4 regions of the Bradyrhizobium sp. USDA 4473 genome follow, and region 2 is predicted to be linked to each of the others. Evidence: predicted binding sites of a transcription regulator. Region 2 holds the regulator's gene; each other region holds the start of a gene.
The links. Region 2 encodes LexA, which represses DNA repair genes until DNA is damaged. Its sites were predicted from a motif close to TGTTCNNNNTGTGTTCNG; they were not measured.
Positions count from the first base shown of each region.

Region 1: ACVW17_RS01470 (ribonuclease T2 family protein) is a predicted target of LexA. The motif match lies at 3,112-3,129, and genes of this name have one in related genera.
Region 3: ACVW17_RS28145 (single-stranded DNA-binding protein) is a predicted target of LexA. The motif match lies at 2,320-2,337, and genes of this name have one in related genera.
Region 4: ACVW17_RS36505 (PA0069 family radical SAM protein) is a predicted target of LexA. The motif match lies at 2,756-2,773, and genes of this name have one in related genera.

Region 1 is NZ_JBSSGE010000001.1:303,989-309,893, reverse strand. It holds gene ACVW17_RS01485 (outer membrane protein) at 1-596, shown strand, start outside; gene ACVW17_RS01480 (cold-shock protein) at 872-1,084, opposite strand; gene ACVW17_RS01475 (23S rRNA (adenine(2030)-N(6))-methyltransferase RlmJ) at 1,348-2,208, opposite strand; gene ACVW17_RS01470 (ribonuclease T2 family protein) at 2,380-3,066, opposite strand; gene ACVW17_RS01465 (hypothetical protein) at 3,184-3,660, opposite strand; gene ACVW17_RS01460 (hypothetical protein) at 3,828-4,127, shown strand; gene ACVW17_RS01455 (DUF3617 domain-containing protein) at 4,172-4,702, shown strand; gene ACVW17_RS01450 (TonB-dependent siderophore receptor) at 5,428-5,905, shown strand, end outside.
Region 2 is NZ_JBSSGE010000001.1:5,591,555-5,597,459, reverse strand. It holds gene ACVW17_RS26410 (HAD family hydrolase) at 512-1,138, shown strand; gene ACVW17_RS26405 (molybdopterin molybdotransferase MoeA) at 1,164-2,375, shown strand; gene lexA (transcriptional repressor LexA) at 2,619-3,323, shown strand; gene ACVW17_RS26395 (hypothetical protein) at 3,600-4,028, shown strand; gene ACVW17_RS26390 (hypothetical protein) at 4,186-4,413, shown strand; gene ACVW17_RS26385 (ComEC/Rec2 family competence protein) at 4,410-5,905, opposite strand, start outside.
Region 3 is NZ_JBSSGE010000001.1:5,944,708-5,950,612, forward strand. It holds gene gyrA (DNA gyrase subunit A) at 1-788, opposite strand, end outside; gene ACVW17_RS28140 (DUF2306 domain-containing protein) at 1,013-1,411, opposite strand; gene ACVW17_RS28145 (single-stranded DNA-binding protein) at 1,659-2,150, opposite strand; gene ACVW17_RS28150 (outer membrane protein) at 2,601-3,341, shown strand; gene ACVW17_RS28155 (outer membrane protein) at 3,576-4,328, shown strand; gene ACVW17_RS28160 (outer membrane protein) at 4,580-5,239, shown strand; partial or broken gene uvrA (excinuclease ABC subunit UvrA) at 5,595-5,905, shown strand, end outside.
Region 4 is NZ_JBSSGE010000001.1:7,792,998-7,798,902, forward strand. It holds gene ACVW17_RS36495 (ribonuclease HII) at 136-912, opposite strand; gene ACVW17_RS36500 (VOC family protein) at 992-1,438, opposite strand; gene ACVW17_RS36505 (PA0069 family radical SAM protein) at 1,556-2,734, opposite strand; gene ACVW17_RS36510 (glycosyl transferase) at 2,899-3,468, shown strand; gene ACVW17_RS36515 (bifunctional helix-turn-helix transcriptional regulator/GNAT family N-acetyltransferase) at 3,522-4,463, shown strand; gene moaB (molybdenum cofactor biosynthesis protein B) at 4,602-5,165, opposite strand; gene ypfJ (KPN_02809 family neutral zinc metallopeptidase) at 5,294-5,905, opposite strand, start outside.

The sequences.
Region 1 (5,905 bases), 5.3 Mb from region 2:
CACTGATCGTCGCAGGCTGGACGACCTCGGCGGCGGCGGCCGACCTCAATTATGGTTCGCCCTACACCGTCTATCAGCCGCTCAATGCCTATAGCTGGGCCGGCCCCTATCTCGGCGGCAATGCCGGCTATGGCTGGGGCTCGGTAGAGAACAACCCGACCAAGCCGTCCGGCTTCGTCGGCGGCGTGCAGGCCGGCTACAATTTCCAGAACGGCTCTCCCTGGGTGTTCGGTCTCGAGGCCGATATCCAGGGCACGACTGCGGACGACCGGTTCGCGCCCTGGAAGTTCTCCAACCCGTGGTTCGGCACGGTGCGCGGCCGCGCCGGCTATGCGGTCAACAACGTGCTGTTCTACGCCACCGGCGGTCTCGCCTTCGGCGAACTGCGCGGCGAAACCTTCGGCATCACGGAGTCCCACACCAACGCGGGCTTCACCGTCGGCGCCGGCGCCGAAATGGGCTTCGCCCCGCATTGGAGCGCCAAGATCGAGTATCTCTATGTCGATCTCGCCAACAGCAACTTCACCATCACCGGCGGCGCGTCGAACGGCTACAGCTTCAGCCTGGTTCGCGCCGGCATCAACTATCACTTCTGAGAACAAGAAGACGTCGACCATCAACTCCCGGCTGCGCCCTGCGCGGCCGGGTTTTTCTTTGTGCCGACGATCTGCATATTGCGCGCAGCAGCATGCACGCCGCCCCGTTCGCGAAGCCGACCAGCCGGCCGCACGCTTTGAGCGTGCGGCACGGCCAGTCGCGTCCGCATCATGCAGGGTGGTCATGCAGCGAGCGCGCGCCGCGCGCTCCGCAGTCAACTCACACGCAACGCTTCAGTCGGTGGTCATCACGAGCCGCGCACCGCGAGCGCTCATCATGAAACCACCAGGTTGACCGCCTTCGGGCCCTTGCCCTTCTTGTCCGGCTCAACCTCGAACGTAATGCGTTGTCCTTCAGTCAGGTCCTTCAATCCTGCCCGCTCGACAGCGGTGATGTGAACGAACACATCGCGGCCGCCATCATCAGGCTTGATGAAGCCGTAGCCACGCTCTCCGTTGAAGAACTTGACTGTCCCAGTCATGGCCATCGGGAAAACTCCTCCCCCGTATTGCTCCACCGCTACGCGCACGTCGCGTAGCGGTTGACCGACATTCGCTTGTCGGAAGCTTGGCCACCTGAGCAGGCCGGCGTCACGCCGCCGGTCTGCCTGGATTTTATTTCGGCCTTGTCACTCCGCCGCAACCATTCGCGGAAGCGGAACGTAAAGCCAGTCGTAACAGGATGAGCATAATACGGTTCCGCGCAAATTGCCTATGCTCAAAATCGAACTTTTCAGTGGGTGCTTTTCGATCAAGCTTTAGGCGTCTCTAGTTTGAAGCGCGCCGCGCCGCCTTGACCGAGCGGCTTCTCGAGTTCGGGCAGGATGATCTTCAGCTCGCCCGCGAGCGTCCACGGCGGATTCACTATCAAAAGGCCGGTGGAAACGAGGCCTGCGCCCGCTTCTTGCGGCGCCACACTGAATTCCAGACGCAAGCATTTTCCGGCAGGTCGGCTGCTCATTGCAGCAGCAGCCACGCTGCGCGCGAGCTCGTCGGTGGCCCTCCGGGTTTTTACGGGGTACCACAAAAGATATGCACCGGTCGGCCACTTCGCGAACGCCTCCGTGAAAGCGCGGGCCAGCCGCTCGAACTCGTCCTTCGCTTCGAATGGCGGATCGATCAGCACCAGGCCACGCCGCTCGTTCGGCGGCACGAATGCTGGCAACGCGGTCCAGCCGTCGAGATCGACGACGCGCGCCTGCGCATCACGCCGCAACGCGTCGATCAGTTGCTTGCGTGCGGTCGGTTCGATCTCGCAGGCCGTGAGACGATCCTGAGGGCGCAGCAGCGCCCGCGCGATCAGCGGCGAGCCGGGATAGGCTTTCAACTCGCCGCGCGGATTGAATGCCCTGACGATGTCGAGATAGGGCGCGATCAACGGCAGCGCCTTGTCGGAGAGTCGCGCCTGCATCAACCGCGCGATGCCGCTGAGCCATTCGCCGCCGCGCTCGGCTTCGCTCGATGTCAGGTCATAGAGGCCGGCGCCGGCATGGCTGTCGATGACACGGAACGGCGCCTGCTTCTCCTGCAGATAGGTCAGCATCCGCACCAGCACGATGTGCTTGATAACATCGGCAAAGTTGCCGGCATGAAAGGCGTGGCGGTAGTTCATGCGGTTATCGCGCTGCGCTCCGAGAGGGATGCGCATGTTGTACTTCGTCATGCCCGGGCTTGTCGCGGGCATCGACGCCTGATCTTGCCGGATTCGCGAGGGCGAGAATGGCCGGAACAGTCAGCGCGGACGCTGCGCGGCGCGCCTCCGCCCGGCCATGACGGGGAGGGATCAGCCGCCGCGCACCGGCGGCATCAGCACCTGATCGCGGCGGCAGGCGCGGCGATCGATTTCCTCGCAGGAGCGGAATTGCAGATCCTTGCTGAGGCAGATCCGCACCTCGCTGAGGCGCCGGCTGTCGCAGGTCACCGAGATCGCGGAGTTGCTGAGTCCGGGATTGGCCTTGATGAAGGCCGTCTCCAACTCGTCGGGCGCGATCGTCTTCGGTTCCGTCAATTGCAGGAATTCCTCGGGGATCTTCACCGCGGCGCGGGCCTTGCGGATCGCTTCGAAATAGGCGCGCTCGCCGAGGCCGGAGCAGGTGCCGTGCTTGTCCCACTCGTTGTAGATCAGCCCGGGCGCCGGCATCAGGTCGAGCATCGAGGTCATGATGTTGCGGGCCAGCCGCGGCGAGGGCCGCTGGCAGTATTCCGGGAAGCCACGTTCATATTGCGGCCACAGCCCGTGCACCACGAAGGAGTAGGGCCGGCCGCCACACTGTGCCTGGGTCCCGCGGCCATTGTTGCCCCGCTCGCTCGCCGCCTCGCAGAACGAAGGCGACCATGACAGCGACAGCACATAGAAATCGAATTCGCCGGGCGCGTTCTGGCGGCGATCCTGGGCCGAAGCCCCAACCGCGCCACAGAGAGCAACGACAGCGGAAATCAGGAATCGGGAAATTGTGTCCAACCGAGGCATCAAACGCTCCCCCTCACGCGATCGTCCCGCAGCCTAACAGGCATTTGGAACATTTCAAGAACAAAAGCCGCCGGCTTTGATGGCGGCGGCTTCTGTTTCAGCAATCTGGTCGGGCTATCAGGGCCGGGCGGCCTTGCACGACGGGTTGTAGGCCCAGTTGCGGTCGAGCCCGGCGACACACCATTCGACGCCCTGGTCGATGCCGGCAAAGCCGCCGTCCTCGATGATCGAATAGTGCACCTTGCGCACCTTGCCGTCGCTCAGCAGCGCATCGCCCGAGCAATAGCGGCGCGGGATATTGTCGGACTGCCAGGGGCGGAAGGCGGTTTCGTGGATCCGGCTGAAGCCGGTGATGACCAGCGGCGAATTCCAGAAGGTGGCTTCCTTCTCGTGGAATTGATCGCTGATGGTCGCCAGGGCCTTTTCGCAGGGGGCGACATTGCCGTCATAGCGCGGGCCCGACAGCCAGAAATTCAGTTCGAACGGATTGGCGGCCTGCGCCGTGCCCCCGAAAGCCAGCGTGCCGGCCACGAGTGCGGCGCCGAGGCCAAGCGTGCGGCCTAGTTTGTTGCGGGAGTTGAACAGGTTGCGCATGGGAATCCACCCGATTATCCGATGCGGCGGACGGTGCCGCGAAGCCCCGGCGAGGTCAAGTGCAGCGCGGCAACACCTGTCGAGAAGTCCACTTCCGGCTGCCGGCTCGTTCTTTTCACGGTCGCCGGCGCACTCTATGTTGGGCCTCAAGCGAAATGGAGTCTGCGATGCGAACGAAATTGGCCGCGTGCCTGGTTGCCGTTAGCGGGATGCTGGCCGTTGGTCCGGCGCAAGCCGATTGGCTGCAGCCGGTGCCGCCGTTCAAGGGCAATGATACCGGCGGTATCATCGCCTATTCGCTGGCGGCCCAGACCGATGCCCGGCAACTCGCCGTCGACCACTGCGCCTCCTACGGCAAGGTGGTCAAGTTCCTGGCAGTGCAGCGCTACCCGGGCGGCTACATCTCCTTCGCCTGTCGCTGGGTGCCGTATGGCACCGCCGAAAGGCCGGTACGCGCGCTCTACTGAGCGCGCCCTTAAATCCTCCGATCGTTCAGCCGGGAGCCGACCGCATGACCCGACAGCTTGCCTTGATTGGTTCTGCTGTATGCCTCGTCCTGTCCGCTGGCGCGGCAAGTGCCGTCGACCTGCCGATTCGCAAGGCCGGGCTGTGGGAGATGAAAATGGTGCGCACTGGCGGGCCGATGCCGGAAATCACCATGCAGCACTGCACCGACGAGACCACCGACAAGGAGATGAGCGCCGCGGCCTCGCCGATGGCCAAGGAGGTCTGCTCCAAGCAGGACGTCCAGAAGACCGCGACCGGCTATGTCAGCGACAGCGTGTGCAGCGTCGCCGGCATGTCGATGCAGAGCCATGCCGAGATCGTCGGCGATTTCAATTCCGCCTACACAGTGAAGAGCACCTCGCATGCCGAGGGCGGTGCGGCCGGCGCCCGCGACACCACGATGACCATCGAGGCGAAATGGCTCGGCGCCTGCAAGGCCGACCAGAAGCCCGGTGACATCATCATGCCCGGCGGCATGAAGATGAACGTCAAGGACATGGAAAAGCTGAAGAGCCTCCTGCCCAAGCAGAAGTAGGGCGCCGCGCATTCGGTTGCGCGCCTACGACCCCTGATGCCGAGTGGTTGTTGCACTTCGCATCTCCCTCGTTGCTAGCAGTTCGCGACGAGAATTGCGGAGCAATCTTGTGCTGAGGGGGGTGTGCAATCCATCCGATCCCTCCCCTGAGGAGCGCCACCGGGTCCGCGCAGAGCGCGGCCCGATGACAGGCTCCGCGCGCACCTTCAGGATGACGGTATGGGAACTTGTAGCGAGCGGCCTCCCACGCCGTCGTCCTGGCGAAAGCTCATAACCACCGAATTCGATTGAGAGCGCGTAGTGGCCCAGCGTCGCACGACAGCAAGCGATTTGGGTAATGGGCTTTCGCAGGACGACATTGAATACAATCGCACTCTCTCAGGATGACGGTTCACCGCCGCGCGTTCGTGCGCTCCTTGGCGCGATGACGTCGACGGGATGCGACATCATTGAGCGATCGGCTGCGCGTTTCGCGTTCGAGCGACGACGCGCGTCGCATTCGCTGCAAGCTCGCTGCGACAACGTGTCGTTTTGAATCGTTCAAATGCGTACATCTTGAATCGTTCCAGTGTTTCGCATCGTGTGCGCTTCAAGCAATTCTATTTTGCGCGTGTGGAATTTCGCGCACCCCATCGATAGAAGTCCGCCGCAATCGATGTCGCGGCATGAGGAAGGTGCGCCTCGATCGAGATCAGTCTGGGCGTGTGGGGATTTGTTCGGTGGGAATGATTTGGTATCGAAGCAAGCGCGGCTTGCTTGGATCAACGGCTGCGATCAATGCAGCGTTTCTTGGTTCGGTGATGCTTGGAGCAGCGGGTGCGAACGTCGCCAGTGCTCAGGCGCAGACCAGTCCTCCACAAAACAATGCCAACGTGCTTCCGGCCGTGACAGTGGAGCAGCCCGGTGCGCCGAAGAAGCGCGCTGCGGCGGCTTCCAGTCAGAGCACCAGGTCTTCGCGCGCGGTCGCGGCGAGCCGACGCAGCCGTGTTGCGACACCCGGCCAGAGCCAGGCGCCGCGCTCGCAGGGCACCGCAGGCAATATCGGTACGACGACCGGTTACGTCGCAACCGGCAGCAGCGCCGGCACCAAGACCAACACTGCGCTGATCGAAACGCCGCAGTCGCTTTCGGTCGTGACCCAGAAGGAGCTCCGGGATCGCAACGTTCAGACCCTCAAGGACGCCGTCAACTACACGCCCGGCG
Region 2 (5,905 bases):
GGGAGAGCACGTATAAGCCGTAAGCCATCGCGCAGGGAAAGCCGGATTGCTCCGGTTACACCTGTGGTCCTACCCCCGAGCTTTCTACCCCATTGCTCGGGGCCCATGGGTGCGATCGGCACCCGGCTTTCCCTGCGCCCTCACCAACGGAGAGGGCGGAACGAGAAGCAAGACTCGGACAAATCATGTCGCGAGAATGCGGACGTATGATTCACAAGCGGCGCCACACATTCGCCGTCGTCCCGGCGAAGGCCCGGGACCCATTACCCCAAAAGCGAATTGTTGCGCGACGCTGGGGCCACAGCTTGTTTTCAACAACACAACCCTGTGGTTATGGGCCCCGGCCCCCGTGCGCAATTGCGCACTAGGCCGGGACGACACTGAAATTGTGGCGCGAGCATGCGAAGCTATGGATCGAGCGGGAGCCACTGTCAGCACATCAGTCGCATGCCTCCCGCACAAATCGGGGACATTGCCGCCTGCCCGCAATTTTCGTACATGGTTCCACGCAATGACCTCGCACCCCCTCCCCGATTCCGTCGACGTGCTGCTGTTCGATATCGGCCGCGTCGTGCTCGACATCGACTTTGACAAGGTGATGGCGCACTGGGCGCAGCATGCCGGCTGCGCGCCGTCCGACCTCGCCACGCGCTTTGTCGTCGACGACAGCTTCAAGCATCACGAGATCGGCCGGATCGACGATGCGGCGTTCTTCGAAAACCTGCGCCGGACGCTCGGCATCGACCTCACGGACGCCCAGTTCCTCGAAGGCTGGAATGCGATCTTCACCGGCGAGATGCCCGATATCGCCCCCCTGCTCGCGGCCGCGGCGAAGCGGATGCCGCTCTATGCGTTCTCCAACACCAATCCGGCCCATGTCGCGCATTTCTCGGTTGTCCACGCCGAGTTGCTGAGCCATTTCCGCACCGTGTTCCTGTCCTCGAGCATCGGCTATCGGAAACCCGACGCCGCGGCCTACGATCATGTGGTAAAAGCCATCGGCGTGCCGGCGTCGCGGATCCTGTTCTTCGACGACCTGGCCGCCAATATCGAAGGCGCGCGGGCGCGCGGCCTTCATGCCGTCCACGTGACATCGACGGATGACGTGGCAAGGGCGCTGACCGCGCTCGGTATTTGAACCCTGGACTTGAGGAGCTCCGAGCGTGGCCCTGATGCCGGTTGCCGATGCCCTGTCCGCCGTCCTGGCCGGCGCCGAACCGCTGCCGGAGGAGATGGTCGCGCTCGATGCCGCCTATCACCGCACCCTGGCACGCGACCTCGCCGCGCGGCGCACCCAGCCGCCGCAGCCGATGTCGGCGATGGACGGCTATGCGGTGCGCGCCGCCGATGCGGCTGACCTGAAGGCGCGGCTCAAGGTGATCGGCGAAGTCGCCGCCGGCCGGCCGTTCGAGCGCACGGTCGCCTCAGGCGAAGCGGTGCGGATCTTCACCGGCGGCGTGATCCCCGACGGCGCCGACGCCGTCATCATCCAGGAGGACACCGCCGTCGACGGCGACCACATCACGATCACCGAGGCTGCCGCCGTTGGACGGCACATCCGCCCCGCCGGTGTCGACTTCCGCGAGGGTGACGTTCTGCTCGCCGCCGGCAGCCGCCTCTCCGACCGCGCGCTGTCGCTGGCCGCCGCCATGAACCATCCGGAAGTCGCCGTGCATCGCCGGCCGAAGGTCGCGGTGCTGGCGACCGGCGACGAGCTGGTGATGCCGGGCTCGCAGCCCGGACCCGGCCAGATCGTCTATTCCAACGGCTATGCGCTGCGGGCGCTGGCGCGTGCCGAAGGCGCCGAGACCATCGATCTCGGGATTGCCGCCGATACGGTTGAGGCCACCACGGCCGGCATCCGCCGGGCCCGCGACACCGGAGCCGACATCCTGATCACGACCGGCGGCGCCTCGGTCGGTGACCACGACCTGGTCAAGCGGTCGCTGGAGGCCGAGGGCGTCGCGATGGCGTTCTGGCGGATCGCGATGCGGCCCGGCAAGCCGATGATGCATGGCCGGCTCGGGGCGATGCGGGTGATCGGCCTGCCCGGCAATCCGGTGTCGTCCTATGTCTGCGCCTTCCTGTTTCTGGTGCCGTTGATTCGGGCGCTGAGCGGCCGAAAAGCGATTCATCATCGCCGCGCGACCGCTTTGCTCGGCCGCGACCTCGCTGCCAACGACCAGCGCGAGGACTATCTGCGCGCGCGTCTCGAGACGCGCGACGACGGCACGCTGATCGCAACGCCCGTGATGCAGCAGGATTCTTCGCTGCTCGGGAATCTCGCTGCGGCACGGGCACTTCTCGTGCGTCCGCCGTTTGCGCCGGCCGCCGTCGCCGGCAGCGAATGCGAGATCCTGATGCTGCCCGAATAGGGTTTTCTCACCGCGGCGATTGTGCGCCGCCGGGCGTGTTCACCGGAAATTAAGTGGTTGCGGAACACATATCGAACATATAGTGTCCGTTCATGATTTGTTTCGAGTACTGGTGTCTACAATCGGGAGGCCGCCCAGGAGCGCTTGCAGCAAGCACCATGCTCCCTTGGTCAGGCCCGGTCTGCAGATCCCACCGAAGAGTCTCGGAATCGAACGACGCTATCAACCGGGGGAATACTCGAGATGCTCACGCGCAAACAGTACGAACTTCTGCGTTTCATCAATGAACGTCTGAAAGAGGCCGGCGTCCCGCCCTCCTTCGACGAGATGAAGGATGCGCTCGACCTGCGCTCGAAGTCCGGTATCCACCGCCTGATCACTGCGCTGGAGGAGCGCGGCTTCATCCGCCGCCTGCCCAACCGCGCCCGCGCCATCGAAGTCATCAAGCTGCCCGAGCTGTCGGCCGGCGGCGGCAACGGCCGACGCGGCTTCACCCCGAGCGTCATCGAAGGCACCCTCGGCAAGCGCACCTCTACACCGCCGATCGCCGAGGATGACGGCAATCGACCGGTCGCGGTCCCGGTCATGGGCCGGATCGCTGCCGGTACGCCGATCGAGGCGCTGCAGACCCGCAGCCACACCATCAGCGTGCCGCCCGACATGCTCGGCTCCGGCGAGCATTATGCGCTGGAGGTGCGCGGCGACTCGATGGTCGATGCCGGCATTCTCGACGGCGACATGGCGCTGATCCAGCGCAACGACGTCGCCAACACCGGCGACATCGTGGTGGCGCTGATCGACGAGGAGGAAGCGACCCTGAAGCGCTTCCGCCGCCGCGGCGCTTCGATCGCGCTGGAGCCGGCCAACACCGCCTATGAAGTGCGCATCCTGCCGCCGAACCGGGTCCGCATCCAGGGCAAGCTGATCGGGCTCTATCGCAAGTACTGAATTGCAAATAGTTGCGGCGGCGAGGCAAATACTTGCGGCGGCGAGGAACGAGCGACAGATCGGATCGTTCCTTGGAAGATAGCGCGGCATGCGGCCTGCTCGATGCGCTCCGATACCTCTCACGCAGTGTCGCGTGTTTGTGATTGAGGCGGTCTCGGGCGAGTCGTACAATCGCCCAGAAACGAGCTGACACTCGTTCGCTATCGTCCACTCTGGTAGAGGCCCTATGCCTCAAGGAGAGGCACGGGTCGCTACCTCCATTTGAGGAGCCATCCGATGTGTGACTATAGTCTGCACGCCGTGGCATCGCGCCCCGCCATTGTCGGAGAGACGCTGATCACCACGACCTTCCGCGGCACGTCGACCCGCGGCTTTGCGTCGGAGAACGATCCGACTGTCGCGGTCTGCATGCTGCCGGGCACCGAGCTCGCTTTCGCCGAGAACGTTCGCTACGACAGCCGCTGGATCTGGACCAAGACGCTGAATTTCCGCGTCGGCGTGTTCAACGAAGTCGAGCCCGACGTGCCGGATCGCCATCATGATGCGGTCGAATTCCCCGACGGCAGCCATGTGCTGGTGACCCAGCTCGTCGAGGGACAGCGCGTCAGCGTGCTGCAATTGCCGGCACTGCATCCGCCGGTCGCGCAGAAGCCGAAGGTTGTGGAGCGGCGGCCCTCCGCATTTGCGTCGCTGTTTTTGGGTTGAACGCATCGTCGCCGCAGGATGACCCGGCGGCGAGTGACCGAAACGATTTCGAGCGACCCCGGACGTCGGGTTCCGGGGCGCGGCAGGAGATTTCCGTCGGCGGCCGCCTTGGCGCATCATCAGGCGCAGAGGACGTGCACTTACGGAAACCTGCTCGGTGGTCGAAAAGGTCACATGGCAAAAGGCTGGACGCGTCACGGAGCCGGGCCGCTACATGTTCCGGTTCGGCTGGCTGACGGTGACGGCTGACGACCTGAAGGTCTGGCAGCAATTCCCCGAGGCGTCCTTCACCCTCGTCAAGAAGCCCGACGCCGGCCCCGATTCCGACGAATACCATCTCGGCCTGTTCGAATTGCCGGCCGGTCCCTCGCCAGACCCCGGCTAATCCTCACCCTGCAGATCGCTCTCCCCCGGCGTGGCGTCGACGGCCGGCCGTGGCGCGGTGGCGGGGGCGCGGAGCGTCGCCTCGGCCTCGCCGTCGCCGGGAACCGCAGGCGACCATGGCCGGTCGATCCCGCCGGGCTTGACCGCATCGATGGCGTAGCCGTCACTGGTCCGCCGCAGCACCAGCGCGCCGTGACGCCGCAGCCGCTCGGCGTCGACCACCGAGGCCGCGCAGCCCCGCGGCGCCGGCCGGGCGGTGACGATCAGCGCCGCGCGCTCGCAATCATCCACCAGCGCCTCCGGCCGGCTGGCCAGCGCGACGAAGGCGCCGCCGGGCCCCTGGACCACGCAGCCGCTCGGATCGCAGGAGACGCCCTCGCCGAGCGATGCATCAGTGGCGGTCCGCGCATCGGCGTCCGCCGCCAGCCACTCCTTGACCAAAAACGCATCCTTGGCGCTGTGCATCAGATGCAACCGCCCGTCCCCGCCGCGCACCGCGACGTTGCGGCCATCGGCGGAAATCAGCACGTCCGGCTGCGGCACCCTGAGCGCCCAGACCGAGGCCACCACCAGCAGCACCGCGCCCGACCAGCGCAGCGGCGTGCGCAGCAGCCCGAGCAGGATCAGGCCCGCGCTGGCTGCGATCAGCGGCCCGATCCCGAACGCCGCCATCCGGCCGACCGCACCGGGCAGCGCGGCGACCCATTGCGTCACCAGGATCATCCAGTCGATGCCAAAGCCCATGATCGCCCAGAACACGCCGTCGAAGCCGAACGGCATCGCTACGAGCCCGAGCAGGCCGGCCGGCATCACGACCGCAGACACCACCGGCATCGCCGCGAGGTTGGCGAGCAGTCCGTACGGCGTCACGCGATGGAAATGAAATGCGGCATAGGGCGTCGTCGCGAGCCCTGCCACGAGGGAAGCCAGCATCAGCATCGTCAGCTCGCGCCCGCCCCACAGCGCAACCCGCGCGGTCGCCGAATGATCCGGCGACGCCAGCAGGTTCGGCAGCCCGATCTGCACCAGCGCCACCAGCCCGAGCGTCGCGGCGAACGACATCTGGAAGCTCGGATGCACCAGCGCCTCCGGCGCAATCGCGAGCACGATCAGCGCCGCCACCGCCAGCGTGCGGAAGGTGATGGCGCGGCGGTCGACCATCACCGCGATCAGCACCACCGCCGTCATGAAGAACGATCGCTGGGTCGCGACCTCGGCTCCCGACAGCAGCAGATAGAACGCCGCGGCGACGAGCGCAGCCGCCGCCGCCCATTTCTTGATCGGGTATCCCGCCGTCAGCGCCGGAAACAGCGCCAGCAGCGCGCGGATCGTGAAAAACACCACGCCCGCGACCACGGCCATGTGGTAGCCGGAGATCGACAGCACATGGCCGAGCCCCGAGATGAACATCGCATCGTTGACCGGCGTCGTGATCGCGTCGCGCCGGCCGGTCAGCAGGGCGGTCGCGATCGCGCGCTGATCGCCGTCGAGCG
Region 3 (5,905 bases), 350 kb from region 2:
TTGCGGATGGTGTCGATCGTCACCTTGCCGCGCATCACGATCGAGCCGCGGCCGAGATGATAGGCCGAGCGGATGCCCTGGCGGCCCAGGATGACACCGCCGGTCGGGAAATCAGGTCCGGGAATGATGTCGATCAACTCGTCGATCGTGAGCGCCGGATTATCGATCAGCGCGACGCAGGCGTCGACCACCTCGCCGAGATTGTGCGGCGGGATGTTGGTCGCCATGCCGACGGCGATGCCGCCGGCGCCGTTGACCAGAAGGTTCGGAAAGCGGGCCGGCAGAACCGACGGCTCCTGCTCCGAATTGTCGTAGTTCGGCTGGAAATCGACGGTCTCCATGTCGATGTCGGCGAGCACGGCCAGTGCCGCGCGCGTCAGCCGCGCTTCGGTATATCGATAGGCGGCCGGCGGATCGCCGTCGATCGAACCGAAATTGCCCTGGCCGTCGATCAGCGGCACACGCAGGGAGAAATCCTGCGCCATGCGGACCATCGCGTCGTAAATCGACTGGTCGCCGTGCGGGTGATATTTACCGATCACGTCGCCGACCACGCGCGCGGACTTGACGTATTTCTTGTCCGGGGTGTGTCCCTGCTCATGCATCGAGTAGAGGATGCGCCGGTGCACCGGCTTGAGCCCGTCGCGCGCATCGGGCAGCGCACGCGACACGATCACGCTCATCGCGTAATCGAGGTAGGACTTCTTCATCTCGTCGAGAATGGAAACGGGACGAATATCTGAGGGCCCCGGCGGCTCGCCGGGCTTGTGGTCGTCGTTATCGGACAAAGGGGAAATCCGGTCGGTTCTACTGGGGAATCATATAGCCCATCGGGGGCCTGATAACCACCCTTCCACGGCTCCGGCAAGCCGTTTTTCCCTTCGTTTTTTCATGGACTTACGGGTGGGTCGGCGGGACCACGGCCGCTTGGTCGAGAAGCGAATGGCGAGTAGCGAATAGCGAGTGGAGAATCCCCTCTTCGCCACTCCCCATTCGCTATTCGCAAATCCCGTCAGCGGCCAAAAACCACCGCATGCATGATCCGCCCGGGCATGAACGTGAACAGCCCGGCAATGACCAGCGCGCCGAAGAAGATGCCGATCATCGTGTATTTGTGGCGGCGGACGTTGTGACGCCGCGCGGCCATGACGCCGAGCACCAGCATGAGCAGCGAGAAGATCGACAGCAGATGGATCGGGCTCCACGGCCCGAGCAGGCGGATCTGGTGGATCCAGAACGAGCTTCCGGCGACCACCAGCATCAGGATCACCCAGATCCAACCCAGCGTCCGGTGCGGCAGCGTGCCCTTCGGCGCGGCAAGCTGGATGGAGCCGAGCACGAAGGCGGTCATGGCGGCAAAGGCATGGAGCGGGATCGCAGGCGCGGCGTCGAGCAATGGCGCGAGGCTCATGATGGCGGCCCTCGAAATGATCCGCGGCAAAGCCTCGCTCGCCACAGGCAATGTAAATACCATTCACATTGACCTGTGTCAAAGTCGCGGGAACCGGCTCTGAGCGCCGCCATCTGGGCGAAACACTGCAAGCCGTTAGAAAGTTATCTTCATAATTCACATGAGGAAACTGTCGCGACATATCGAACCGCCGTTTCGGCAACTGATCGTCACGGAACGGCGGCTGACGCGGTGTCCGAGCGCGCGCTCAGAACGGGATGTCGTCGTCCATGTCGCTGTTGCGGCTGCCGCCGCCGGCGGCGACCGCACGGCGCGGCGCCGAGCTGACCGGACCGGACGAGCCGAAATCGCTGCCGCCATCATCGGAGAAGCTGCTGCCGCCGCCGCCGCGCCCGTCGAGCATGGTGAGGTTGGAGTTGAAGCCCTGCAGCACGACTTCAGTCGAGTACTTCTCGACGCCGCTCTGGTCGGTCCATTTGCGGGTCTGCAACTGACCCTCGATGTACACCTTGGCGCCCTTCTTCAGGTACTGCTCGGCGACCTTGCAGAGCCCCTCGTTGAAGATCACGACGCGGTGCCACTCGGTCTTTTCCTTGCGCTCGCCGGTGCCCTTGTCGCGCCAGGTCTCCGAGGTGGCGATGGACAGATTGGCGATCGGACGACCGTCCTGGGTCCGCCGGATCTCCGGATCCTTGCCGAGGTTTCCAACCAGGATCACCTTGTTCACGCTTCCTGCCATCGCATCATCTCCACTCAAAAACCGGGCGTCCGGACATCGGCCGCCACTCTCAACCTTCGCCACTTACATTGCAGGCGTCGTGGATGACCCTATACGCCGGCGGCGGCTTGGCGCCCTCCGCCGTCGCACGGTTATCCACGATAATCAGATATAGCATCCCGCCCGGGAATGTTCCAGTTTTGTTCGCCACAACCAGCCGTAGAGGCCGTCCGTGGCGATGATATGACAGCCGGTTTCGCTCCCAGCCGCCCGCCGGCGACGCGACGTCAGAAAAACAATAAACAAATCAGCGCCTTATTCCGGCGGCACTTCTTCCCCGAGTGTGGCATTTGGGAGACGGGCTTTCCGGTTGAATCGGCGTATAGCTATCAACCAACGGACGGGCGCTCGCGTCTGGGATCGCGCTTCGGGACCTTTTGGAAGCCGATCGGGGAGCTGGGGAGATTGACGATGAAGAAGTTTTTGCTCGGGACGGTTGCTCTGATTGCGTTTGCTGCGCCTGCCGCGGCCGCCGACCTCGCGGCGCGCCCGTACACCAAGGCGCCGCCGATGATCGCTGCCGTCTATGACTGGAGCGGCTTCTACATCGGCGCCAACGGCGGCTGGGGCTCGAGTCACAATTGCTGGGACCAGGTCCCGCTCGGTGCCTTCGGTGCGGACGGGTGCCATGACGCAACCGGCGGCGTCGCCGGTGGCCAGATCGGCTATCGCTGGCAGGCCGGCGCCTGGGTGTTCGGCCTCGAAGCGCAGGGCGACTGGGCTGACCTGAAGGGCAGCAACGGCAGTGCGGTCTTCCCGGGCCTGTTCACCAACCAGACCAAGATCGACGCGTTCGGCCTGTTCACCGGCCAGATCGGCTACGCCGTCAACAACGTGCTGCTCTACGCCAAGGGCGGTGCGGCGCTGACCGACAATCGCTTCAGCACCTTCGTTACGCCGACCGGCGTGCTCGCCGGCAGCGCCAGCGACACCCGCTGGGGCGGCACCATCGGCGCCGGCATCGAGTTCGGCTTCGCGCCGAACTGGACCGCTGGTGTCGAATACGACCACCTGTTCATGCAGGACAAGAACTACAACCTCACCACGCCCGGTGGAGCGCTGTTGAGCACCATCCGCGACCGCCAGGACGTCGACCTCGTCACCGTCCGCGTGAACTACAAGTGGGGCGGCCCGGTGGTTGCGCGCTATTGATTGCGCGACACGGATTGGATCGACACGAAAGGCCGGCCTTGTGCCGGCCTTTCTGTTTGCCGGGGTCGGTTGCGAGTTGAGCCCCGCCCCCGAATCGACATGGTTAAATCCTAATAAATCGTAAAATATACAGTAAAATCAAAATGTTACCGGTGTTGCGCGGGCGCTACGCCCGATCTGCAACCTGCAATGGTAGCCTGTCCTGCGATGATCGAATCGAAGCGGGATGGATCCATGAAGCAGCTTCTGTGTGCAGCCGGCCTCGCCGTGCTCAGCGTTTCGTCCGTGTCGGCGGCTGACCTTGCCGCAAAGGCCCCCCAGCCGGCGGTTGCCGCGCCCCTGACCAGCTGGAACGGCTTCTATCTCGGCGCCCAGGGCGGCGGCGGCTGGGGCACCAGCAGCGAGACCTATCTCGGCGCTCCGAACGATGCGACGTTCATCGGCACGCAAAGCTACACCACCGGCGGCGGCTTCATTGGCGGCGTGATCGGCTACAACGTCCAGGCCGGCCCTGCCGTGTTCGGCATCGAGGGCGCCTACCATTGGGCCTCGATCACCGGCCGCTCCAACGTGATCAATGTCGGACCGCCAAGCGTGCTCGACACCTACTACACCGAGCTGCGCAGCTTCGGCGACATCAAGGGCCGGCTCGGTTACGCCGACGGCGCCACGCTGTGGTTCGTCAGCGGCGGCGCTGCGGTCGGCGACATCCTGCATCGCTACAATGCCGGCCTCGCGCCGCCCTCGGCCTCGGCCAGCGACACCCGCTGGGGCTGGACCCTCGGCGCCGGCGTCGAATACATGTTCGCCGCGAACTGGTCGGCCAAGCTCGAGTACAACTACATCGATCTCGGCAAGGTTGCGCCGATCCAGTACACGCCCGCGCTCAACGATCGCTCGGAGTGGAAAGACACCTTCCACACCGTCAAGCTCGGCATCAATTACCATTTCAACGCCGCAAGCCCGGTCGTAGCAGCGAAATACTGAGCCTGCTGCGGTTGATCGCGCGACGCGCGCGTTCACATCAAAATAAAGGCCGGCCTCGCGCCGGCCTTTTCGTTGCGCAAGCACACGGCGCGGCTGTTTTCCGTGCATTGTGGTTTCACGGATACACAACTTCCGAGATTTCTATGTAGAAACACGTGATCGTCACGCGACACTGCTGTGACGCTCCCTTCAATGTTTGAAGGGGACAATAAGAAAATGTGGCAAGAAAAACGGGAATTTGGACTTTGAAAATCAGGAATGTTTTGCTGGCCTCGGCCGGCATGTTTGCCCTCAGCGCAATTGCACCGGCAATGGCCGCCGATCTCGGCGCGCGCGCCCCCTACGTGAAGGCTCCGCCGCCGGTCGCGATCACCAACTGGACCGGCTTCTACATCGGTGGCTTCGGCGGTTACGCCAGCGAGAACTCCGGCAATCCGAAGATGGAAGGCGGCTTCGGCGGCGGCACCATCGGCTACAACTGGCAGGCCGGCAACATCGTGTACGGCCTCGAGGCCGACGGCGCCTGGGCTGACGTCGATGCGTCGGTCAGCGCGCTCGGCGTCACCGCGAAGAGCAAGATCGACGCGCTCGGCACCGTGCGCGGCCGCTTCGGCTTCGCGGTCGACAAGGTGCTGTTCTACGGCACCGGCGGCTATGCCTGGGTCGACAACGAGATCAGCGTCACCGCGCTCGGCGCCACCGTCTCGCAGAGCAACTTCCACTCCGGCTGGACCGTCGGCGCCGGCATCGAGGCGTTCATCGCCCCGCAGTGGTCGATCAAGGGCGAGTACCTGTATCGCAGCCTCGGCAGCGAGACCTACTTCGGCGTTGCCTCCGGCGACCTCAACCTGCACAGCGTGCAGTTCGGCGTGAACTATCACTTCGGCGGCCCGATCGTCGCCAAGTACTAAAGCATGATCCGGAAAAGTGCGAAGCGGTTTTCCGGAAAGATCATGTCAAACAAAGACCTAAGGCGCGATGACGATTCGATCCAATCTCATCGCGCTTTAGGCAACGGACCAGGCGGATCCAGCATCGGATCGCACCGAAAGGCCGGCCTCGCGCCGGCCTTTTTGCATTTCGGAACCCATCCTGCTGCCGGCTGCTGCCATCCGGCAAACTATCCGTTGATGGCCGCTATTCAGCACTGGAAATTGCCGGCCGTTCTTCCTACGTTCCAGTCTTCACACTCATCGGCGCAAGCTCCCGGCATCACCGGCGACGCGCGCCCAAAAGGCGCCCGATCATGCGCCCGGAATTGTCGCTATGGATGAAGTGCTCAAGGCGAAGCGCCAACAGAACGCGGGCTCCTCATCGCGCGCCATCACGATCCGCGGCGCACGCGAACACAATCTGAAGAACATCGACGTCGAGATTCCGCGCGACAAGCTGGTGGTGTTCACCGGCCTGTCCGGCTCCGGCAAATCCTCGCTCGCATTCGACACCATCTACGCCGAGGGCCAGCGCCGCTACGTCGAATCGCTGTCGGCCTATGCGCGGCAATTCCTGGAGATGATGCAGAAGCCGGATGTCGACCAGATCGACGGCCTGTCGCCGGCGATCTCGATCGAGCAGAA
Region 4 (5,905 bases), 2.2 Mb from region 2:
CCACACACAGCCGTCATGCCCCGCGAGTGGGCATCCAGTACGCCGCGACCTCTCGATCGAAAACGACTGCCTCTGGAATACTGGATCCCCGCATACGCGGGGATGACAGCGGAGATGATCGGCGCCGTCGCCCCTTTACGCCGCTTCGGATGAAACGGCTTCGCTCTCCGCATCCACCGTGAACAGGTCGGGCTCGCCCGGCACCGGAAAATGCTTCAGCCGCGCCGCGACGACCGGGGCGAAGAAGCTGCGGTGATGGCTGCTCGGCCCGAGCCGGTCCAGCGCCTCGAGGTGCTCGGGGACCGCATAGCCCTTGTGTTGCTCGAAGCCGTAGCCGGGACAATCCAGCGCCAGCGCGCACATCAGGCGGTCGCGCGTCACCTTGGCGATGATCGAGGCGGCTGCGATCGAGGCCACGATGCCGTCGCCGCCGATCACGGCGTCGCAGCCGCAGGGCGTGGCGAGCTTGTCGCGGCCGTCGACGAAGACGTGCTTCGGCATTTCCGGCAGCGCGTGCACCGCGCGCGCCAGCGCCCACAGCGAAGCGCGCAGGATGTTGTCGCGGTCGATTCGCGCCGGCGAGGCCACTGCGACCGAGAACGCAGCGGTGGCGCAGATCTCCTCGAACAGCTCCTCGCGGCGCTCCGCGGTCAGCCGCTTGGAATCGTCGAGACCCTTTGGAACGCGCGCGGGATCGAGCACGACGGCGGCGGCCACCACGGGCCCTGCCAGCGGACCGCGCCCGGCCTCGTCGCAGCCGGCGACCGGCCAGACGCCGCTCTTGATCAGCGCGCGCTCGCGCCGGAAGGTCGGCCGGGTCACGGCGACGACGCGCTTGGCCGGCCCGGCCGACTTGGCCGGCGCCTTCTTCGACGAGGTCTTTGATGCGCTCTTGGATTTGTCCCGAATCATGCGTGGGATCGTGATCAAGCAAGCCCGGTGACGCAACCGGGAACCGGCCGCCCGTCCCCGTTATTCAAGTCGGCCGTTGCTAGTCCGGAATTGACACCAGCCCGTCATCGCGAACCTCGAAGCCCGGCGCGCGCACCACTTCCCAGGCGTGGCCATCGGGATCGCCGAAATAACCGCAATAACCGCCATAGCTGGTCGGCTGCGCCGGCTTCAGCAATGTGGCGCCTTTCGACAGCGCGAACGCCATCACCCGATCGACCTCGGCATCGTCGTTGCAGTTCCAGGCGATCGCGACGCCGCGGAAGGCGACCGGCCGCGGCTGATCCGGCAGCCCGGCATCGGTCGCGAGCAGATGCCACGGGAACAACCCGAGCACGGTGGCGCCGGTCTCGAAGAAGGCGACCTCCTCGCCGGTCGCGCGCATCTTCCTGGTGAAGCCGAGGGACTCGTAAAAGGCGATGCTGGCGCGCATGTCGCTGACGCCGAGCGTGAGGACGGTGAAGCGCGCGGTCGGGGCGTTAGTCATCGTTGCACTCACTGTTATCTTCGTAGCCCGGATGCAGCGAAGCGCAATCCGGGAAAACTCGCCACCGATATAAGAACCCGGATTTCGCTGCGCTGCATCCGGGCTACGGCGGCCCGCCTAGAACAAACTGAGCTGCTGCCCGTTGCGCTTCGGCTTGGCGAAGTGATCGGTTGTCAGCTTGGTGCGCCGCTTGTTGAGGCCGAGCTTTTCGCAGGCGATCTCGAAGCGGCGGCCGATCATCCAGGCCATCGGGCCAGTGCCCTTCATCCGCGTGCCCCATTGCGAGTCGTAGTCGCGGCCGCCGCGCATGTCGCGGATCAGCGTGAAAACGTGGCGGTAACGGTCGGGATAGTTGGCCATCAGCCATTCGCGGAAGAGATCGCGGACCTCGAGCGGCAGCCGCAGCAGCACGTAGCTTGCTTCCTTGGCGCCGGCATGCACGGCGGCGTCGAGGATGCGCTCGATCTCGGAGTCGTTCAGCGCCGGGATCACGGGCGCGACCATCACCGTGGTCGGGATGCCGGCCTCCGCGAGCCGCTTGATCGCCTCGAGCCGCTTCGGCGGGGTCGAGGCGCGCGGCTCCATGGTGCGGGCGAGTTTGGGGTCGAGCGTCGTCACCGACAGCGCCACCTTGGCGAGATTGCGCTTGGCCATCCGCGCCAGGATATCGATGTCGCGGGTCACCAGCGCCGACTTGGTGACGATGCCGACCGGATGCCCGGCGCGCTCCAGCACCTCGAGGATGCCGCGCATGATTTTCCGGTCGCGCTCGATCGGCTGATAGGGATCGGTGTTGGTGCCGATCGCGATCATCCGCGCCTCATAGTCGGGCGCCGTCAGCTCCTTCTCGAGCAGCGCGGGCGCGTCCGGCTTGGCAAACAGCTTCGACTCGAAGTCGAGCCCCGGCGACAGGCCGAGATAGGCGTGGGTCGGCCGCGCGAAGCAGTAGACGCAGCCGTGCTCGCAGCCACGATAGGGATTGATCGAGCGGTCGAAGCCGATATCGGGCGAGTCGTTGCGGGTGATCACCTTGCGCGAGCTGTCGAGCGCCACGCTGGTGGTAAATGGTGGCAGGTCGTCGAGGCTCTGCCAGCCGTCGTCGAACGCAACCCTCGCCTCGGCCTCGTAACGTCCGCTGGCGTTGGACTGCGCGCCGCGGCCGCGCCGCCGCTCGCGCTCGATTGCGACCGCAAGCTCGGGAAAAGGGGCAGGGACAGGTGAAGGTGCACCCGCCGGGTTATCGGAGGGCGCCGTTACCGGCGGGTGCTTGAGGGCATGAGAGGATGCTCGGCTCATGCTGTGAAGCTAGCATAGCGTGAGAACAAATCAAGAACATGAATCGAGAAATTCCACAGAACCTTGCTGCAAAATTCTGCAAGCGAACAGGCTGCTTTGAATATGACAAGGTGATAACACGGCCGGAGTTTCCAGAACCGTTTGAGCCACCGAAGCCTCAAATCATGCTGAGCGTGATCATTCCAACCGATGGCATCGAGCGCACCGCGGTCGCCACATTGGCGGCGCTGGTGCCGGGCGCGGCCGCCGGCGTCGTCCGCGAGGTGCTGCTGGTCGACCGCACCAATAGCGACGTGATGGAGCGCGTCGCCGACGTGGCCGGCTGCGGCTTCCTGCGGTTCGAGGGCACGCGCGCCGCGGCGCTGGCCGCCGGTGCGAAGCAGGCCCGCTCGCCCTGGCTGATGTTCCTGCATCCGGGCGCGGTGCTCGATGCCGGCTGGATCGAGGAGACCACCCAGTTCATCCAGATGGTGGCGGCCAGCGGCAAGGACCGCGCCGGCATCTTCCGCTACGCCCGCGCGCCCTACACCGACCCCGGCCTGCGCGACGGCCTCAAATTCGTCGCCCGCATGATCACCGGGCCCTCGGCCGAACAGGGCCTCCTGATCGCGCGCGAGCATTACGAGCGGATCGGCGGCTACCGGCCCGACGCCCGCCGCTCCGAGGCGCGGCTGCTGCGCCGGCTCGGCCGTTCCTCGCGCACCATGCTGCGCAGCCGGATTATGGTGGCGTAGCGCCTCGCGGACGGCTCTTGCGATTTATTTGATTGCGTCAAATAATCTGCTTGATGAGATCAAACTCCCAAGACGGCTCGCTTGCGAGCCAGGTCGCCGCGGTGCGCGGCTTCAGCCGGTTCTATACCCGCAAGCTCGGCATCATCGAGCCGAAGCTGCTGCATTCCCCGTTCACGCTGCAGGAAGCCCGCATCATCTACGAGCTCGCGCATCGCCCCGACTGCATCGCGACCGATCTGGTGCGCGATCTCGACCTCGATCCCGGCTTCGTCAGCCGCATGCTGGCGGCGCTGCAACGCCGTCAGATCGTGACACGCAAACCGTCGAGGGCCGACCGGCGCGTCAATCAGGTGGCGCTCACCGCCAAGGGCCGCGCCGCCGCCGCGGACCTCGAGCGCCGCTCGCGCAGCGAGGTCGGCGCTCTGTTGAAGCGGATCGACGGCAAGCGCCGCGCCGCCGTGGTGCGCGCGATGGGCACGATCGAGCGCGCGATGGAGCCGCCGGCGAACAAGCCGGCCGGCTTCCTGCTGCGCAGCCATCGCGTCGGCGACATCGGCTGGGTCATTTCGCGGCAGGGACGCGCCTATGCAGACGAATATGGCTGGGACATCAGCTACGAGGCACTGGTGGCCGAGATCTGCGCGCAATTCATCCGGTCGTTCGATCCGGCCCGCGAGCATTGCTGGATCGCCGAGGTCGATGGCGAGCCGGCCGGCTCGATCTTCCTGGTCAACGGCGGCGACCGGGTCGCCAAGCTGCGGCTGTTGCTGGTCGAGGAGGAGGCGCGCGGACTTGGCGTCGGTCGCGCGCTGGTCGAGCAATGCATCCGCGCCGCCCGCGAGATGGGTTACAAGAAGATGACGCTATGGACCCAGAGCATCCTGGTCGCCGCGCGCGGCATCTACGCCCGCGCCGGATTCCGCAAGGTGAAGGAAGAGAAGCACCACAGCTTTGGCGTCGACCTGGTTGGCGAGACCTGGGAGCTGGAGTTGTAGGCTCGCCTCATGCCCTGCCGTCATTCCGGGGCATCGCGCAGCGATGAGCCCGGAATCCATCGGCCACGTAACGCTGCGGCGCAATGGATTCCGGGCTCGTGCTGCGCACGCCCCGGAATGACGTGGATAGAGCCGATACTACGCGCTCGCGCCCTTCGCCTTCGGACGGCGCAGATGCTCATCGAGCCGCGGCATGATCTCGACGAAATTGCAGGGCCGCGTGCGGTAGTCGAGCTGCGCGGCCAGAATGCCGTCCCAGCCGTCGCGGCAGGCGCCGGGCGAGCCGGGCAGGCAGAAGATGAAGGTCGCGCCGGCGACGCCGGCGGTGGCGCGGCTCTGGATCGTCGATGCGCCGATCTTGGCATGGCTCAGCATGTGGAAGGCGATCGAGAAGCCGTCCATCCGCTTCTCGAACAGCGGCTCGACCGCCTCCGGCGTCACGTCGCGGCCGGTGAAGCCGGTGCCGCCCGTCGTAATGACGGCATCGACGCCCGGGTCCGCGATCCAGCGCCGGATCACCGCACGGATCGCCTCGACGTCGTCGGTGACGATCTCGCGCGCGGCGAGCGCATGGCCGGCCGCAGTGAGCCGGTCGGCCAGCGTGGTGCCCGACTTGTCATCCGCCAGCGAGCGGGTGTCGGAGATCGTCAGCACCGCGATGTTGAGCGGGATGAAGGTTTTGGATTCGTCGATGGAGGACATGACTCTAATCTTCTCGTCATGCCCGGGCTTGTCCCGGGCATCCACGTCTTCACACTCTATCAGAAGTAAGACGTGGATGGCCGGGACAAGCCCGGCCATGACGGTCAATACTTCGGGCGCCCCAACGACTACACTCCACCGCCGAACGTGTTGCAGGCCTGCACGGTACCCTGCTGGTAGCCGGTCATGAACCACTGCTTGCGCTGCGCGGCGGAGCCATGGGTGAAGGAATCCGGCACCACCCTGCCCGTCGCCTGCCGCTGCAGCGTGTCGTCGCCGATCGCGTTCGCCGTGGTCAGCGCGGCGTCGATGTCGCCGGCCTCGAGGAAGCCCGGCCGCTTCTTCTCCTCGCGGTTGACCCAGACGCCGGAGAGACAATCGGCCTGCAGCTCGACCTTGACCTGCAACGCGTTGGCTTCGGCCTTGCTGCCGGCCTGCTGCTGCAGCCGGTTCACGCGCGGGATGATGCCGAGCAGGTTCTGGATGTGATGGCCGGCCTCATGCGCGATGATATAGGCCGCGGTGAATTTGCAGGCGTTGCCGGAGCAGCCGCGGAAGCGGGTCTCGACCTCGCGGAAGAAGCCGGTGTCGAGGAAGATGGTCTTGTCCGGCGGGCAGTAGAACGGCCCCATCGCCGACTGCGCCATGCCGCAGCGGCCGCCATTGGTGGCGTTGCGGAACAGCACGATCTTCGGACCGGTGTAGCTCTGGCCCGAAGCCTGGAAGATCTCGCTCCAGCG